2 regions of the Massilia pseudoviolaceinigra genome follow, and region 2 is predicted to be linked to the other one. Evidence: predicted binding sites of a transcription regulator. Region 2 holds the regulator's gene; the other holds the start of a gene.

Region 1 (2,182 bases), on a different contig from region 2:
GCGGCGGTGGATGCCGCGCACATTGGCCTCGACGCTGATCAGCGGCGTGCGCAGTTCGTGCGACACGCTGGCCAGGCCGTGCGCCATGCCGGCCAGCTTCTCGCGCGCCAGCGCCCCGCGCCCGGCCTTGGCCACCGATACCGCGACGATGGTGAAGGCGTAGATCGGCAGCTGTTCCAGCACCGTGGAGCTAAGCATGAAAGCCGGTTCGCCGACCAGGGCAAACAGGGCGCAGGCCAGCACGCTGCCGGTGGCGCAGGCGCTCAGCGCCAGGCGCGTGCGAAAGTGGAACAGCACCGTCAGCGCGATGAGCAGCGACTGGCTCCACACGGCCGAACCGTGATTCATCAGGTACATGAACGCGAACTGGAACGGCAGCACATAGGTCACCGCGATGAACAGATAGGCATTCACGAAGCGCCCGCACAACAGGCGCCCCGGGGCCAGTGCGGGCAGGCACAGGGCCGCGCCGATCAGGCGCAGCGTGAGGCTCTCGAACTCCTGCGGGAACCAGTAAGTCCAGATCGAATAATAGGCCGGCATGCCCAGGAAGCCGATCCACGCCAGCACGATGAAGCGTCCGGTCGCGTGGGCGTGGTGACGCTCGTTGTGCACCAGCCATCGCAGCAGCCAATGCAGGAGAAATTCGCGCAGACGGTCGGTGAAAAACGGGGCGGGGGCGCTGGCAAACATCATGGAAAGGTTTCCGGATTCGCAGTGGTGGGCTGGAAAGGACAATCTTGACCTATGTTGATATTTTGCAATTTGATATATGTCAAGCTCCATCGATGTTGCAGGAATGTCAAGGAAGGTCGGCACAGAATGGATAATTTTTCCAAGGAGAATTCATGTCTTTTGCTGCCGATCAAATTTCGCCTGCCGTGCGCGCCGAACTGGCCATGCCCTCCTTCGTTACCGGTCGCATGGATGAGCATTACGTGACCCGGGTCGCGCAGTTGCTGGGCGGCGAACATCTGCATGTCTGGACGCCGCCCCAGCCCGGCGCGATCATGTTGGCGAGCAACGATTACCTGTGCATTTCCGGCGAAGCGGCCTTGCTGGAGGCGCAGGCGCGCTGCCTCGTCAAGAACCGGACGGGCATGCTGATGTCGTCGGTATTCCTGCAGCAGGGCAGCCCCCAGCACCGGCTGGAAGCGAAGCTGGCCGCGTTCATGGGTGCCGAGGACGGGGTGCTGACCCAGTCCGGCTGGGCCGCCAACGTCGGCCTGCTGCAAACCATCGCCGGGCCGGGCGTGCCGGTCTACCTCGACATGATGGCGCACGCCTCGCTGTGGGAAGGCGTGCAGTCGGCGCAGGCCACCGCGCTGCCGTTCCTGCATAACGATGCGGCGCACCTGGAGCGCCAGGTACGCAAGCACGGTCCCGGCGTGATCGTCGTCGATGCGCTCTACAGCACCAACGGCAGCGTGGCGCCGTTGGCCCGGGTGGCGCGCATCGCCGCCGACAGCGGCAGCATCCTGGTGGTTGACGAATCGCATTCGCTCGGCACCCACGGCCCGCGCGGGGCCGGGCTGGTGGCGGCGCTGGGACTGAGCGGGCAGGTGCACTTTCGCACCGCCTCGCTGGCCAAGAGCTTTGCCGGGCGCGCCGGCTTCATTACCTGTTCCAGCCATTTCAAAGGCTACTTCCTGTCGGCCTCGCGCCCGGCGATTTTCAGCTCCTGCCTGCTGGAGCACGAACTGGCGTGGTTCGACGCGGCGCTCGACTTCATCGCCGGCGCCGACGGCCGCCGCGCGGCGCTCTCGCGCACCACGCGCACGGTGAGGGAAGGCTTGCGCGCACTGGGCTACAACGTCGACGACGGCAGCGAACAGATCGTCGCGCTCGAAGCCGGGCCGGAACCGCGCACGCTGGCGCTGCGCAAGGCGCTCGAGCGGCGCGGCATCCATGGCGCCGTGTTCTGCGCGCCGGCCACCGCCAAGAACCGCTCGCTGGTGCGCCTCACGCTCAACAGCGGCCTCACGAACGCGCAGTGCGCGCGCCTGCTCGACGCCTGCGCCGACATGCGGCTTGAGGTCGGCATGGATAGCTGGCCATCCACGCGGCGCCTGCGCCGCCTCACACTGGTCTGACAGCGGCGCGCCTGCTGCGCTATCATGGCGGCATGAGTGAACCACAAACCCTGTATGACGTCATCGGTGGCGAAGCGCGCGTGCGTGAA
Region 2 (2,182 bases):
TCGACGATGGCACGCTCGCCCGCCACGAAGCCGACCGACATCACATCGTTGCCGGCGCCGCCGCACAGCTTGTTGTCGATGTTGGGCAAGCTGGAGGTGATGCTGTCGTTGCCATCGCCACCCAGGTAGCCGTCGGCGCCGCCGCCCGAGGCACGTTGGACATGGACATCGTTGCCGGCCGTGCCGTGGGCCTGGTCGTCGATGCGCACGGTCAGGTCCACGCGGCCAAGCAAGGTCGACGGATAGCCAGCAGCCTTGATGTAGATCCGTCCCGTTTGCTCGGCCAGAAAGCCCATGCGCGCGGTATTGAGGCCAGTGGTGTGGGTGCCTTCCTTCTCGTTGATCGGAAAGCCGTCGGCGTCGTACAGGAACAGCCACGGCCCCAATGCCGCGCTGATTTCAAAGTCGACCAGTTGGCCGGCCACCACGTCGAGGGCATAGGTGCCGCCGCTGGTCAGGAGCGTCCTGTCCCACGCGGGCGCGGTTCCCGCCGAAGTGCCGGTCCCGGGGACGTCGCTGAAAGCGGCGAGTACCTGCCGATCCGCCTTGATGAGATCCTCCGGCGCCAAACGGTGGCTGTGGTGCACCTGAGAAGTGAATGGGACGTAAATGGACATGGGCTCTACTTGCGGAAATTGATAATGAGATGGATGCATCCGTGGCGACGGCTACGCACCATGGCGGCGCCGCCTGCCGCTCCATCGCGCCGACGCGAGGGACGTGGCAAAGCCGGCGATTAAGCCTTGGTAATTGCCGTAAGTACACCGTTATAAGCAGGTGGAAATGAAGTTGCCCGCAGCGCCTTGGTTTATGCCATTGGGCTGCACTGCTCGGTGCCGGCGGCGAGCGCCTTGAGCATGGCCGGATCGAGCAGGGTCATTTCGCGCTTGTCGACACCGATCCAGCCCTGTTTCTTGAAGCGCGACAGCAGGCGGCTGATGCTTTCGATGGTCAGGCCGAGGTAGTTGCCGATATCCTCGCGCGACATGCGCAGCTGGAAACTGGTGGCCGAGTAGCCGCGCGCCGCGTAGCGTGCGGACAGGTTGACCAGGAACACCGCAAAGCGCTGCTCGGCTCGCATATTTCCCAGCAATAGCATGACATTTTGCTCGCGCGTGATTTCCTGGCTCATGATGCGGTGGAAATGGCGCAGCAGGGTGGGCACCTCGCCGAACAGTTCTTCCAGGCGCTCGAACGGGATCTCGCACACTTCGCTGTCCTCGAGCGCGACCGCGTCGCAATGGTGGCGGTCGGCGCTGATGGCATCCATGCCCAGCAGTTCGCCAGCCATCTGGAAACCCGTGATCTGCTGCTCGCCGCCGGCATTGACCTGGTAGGTCTTGAAGTGGCCGTAGCGGATCGCGTACAGATTGCGGAACGGTTCGTCCATCTGGTACAGGCGCTCATCGCGCAACAGGCGGCGGCGCTTGCCGATAATGCTGTCGAGACGGGTAATGTCGTCTTCATCGAGTCCCATCGGCAGGCAAAGCTGGTGCATGCTGCATCCCGCGCAGCTGGCCTTGAGCGCGGCGACGTTCAGCATGGCTGCGGGAACGAATGGAAGTGGCTGGGGCATAGGGGACTGACGTTTTGTGGCTTGATCCGTATGATACTCCAGTGGAACCTTGGCGCACAGGGCAATAGCGGTGCAGTTGCGGCATTTTCCCCAGTACAGATGGCAGAATGTCCACGGCGGCGTTGCATTATCTGCGCAGGCGTTGTGCAAGTCTCAACAGTGCTGGCCAAAGGACAAGGGATAGCCCGATGGCGGCGGCCGTTACCAGTTGCGCGGCACTTAATGGCGTGAAATGAAACACGGCCGCCAGCGCGGGCACGCAGGTGACGACGAGCAGGGCGGCGAGCGCGCCTGCGGCGATCATCCACCGCACCCGGTTCGGCCGGCGCTGCGCACCGTGTGCGAACATCAGTGCCAGGTTGGCGCCGACCAGCGCGCTGAAGGCAAAAGCGCGCGCCGCATCCGGCGCCAGCGCCGCCGACGCCCACAGCCACGCGGCGATGACGTGAGCCAGCGCCAGGGCGCCGTGCAGGCCCGCGCGCAGCAGGCCGGCGGCGCCGATGAGGGGCGCGTCGGGCCGGCGCGGCGGCTTGCGCATGCTGTCCGGATCGGGCGCATCGTTTTCGAAGGCGAGCGTGCAGGCCGGATCGATCATCAGTTCGAGGA

What was found. Region 2 encodes FNR, which switches genes on or off when oxygen is low (the NO sensors DNR and NnrR bind a similar motif). Its sites were predicted from a motif close to TTGATNNNNATCAA; they were not measured.
Region 1: cqsA (alpha-hydroxyketone-type quorum-sensing autoinducer synthase) is a predicted target of FNR. The motif match lies at 766-779, and genes of this name have one in related genera.

What each region holds. Positions count from the first base shown of each region.
Region 1 covers NZ_JAVCWL010000020.1:46,770-48,951, reverse strand. Annotated here, with positions in the region: gene RBA40_RS19830 (sensor histidine kinase) at 1-696, opposite strand, end outside; gene cqsA (alpha-hydroxyketone-type quorum-sensing autoinducer synthase) at 849-2,093, shown strand; gene RBA40_RS19820 (group II truncated hemoglobin) at 2,126-2,182, shown strand, end outside.
Region 2 covers NZ_JAVCWL010000035.1:6,193-8,374, reverse strand. Annotated here, with positions in the region: gene RBA40_RS27025 (DUF4214 domain-containing protein) at 1-617, opposite strand, end outside; gene fnr (fumarate/nitrate reduction transcriptional regulator Fnr) at 809-1,576, opposite strand; gene RBA40_RS27015 (cation-translocating P-type ATPase) at 1,704-2,182, opposite strand, start outside.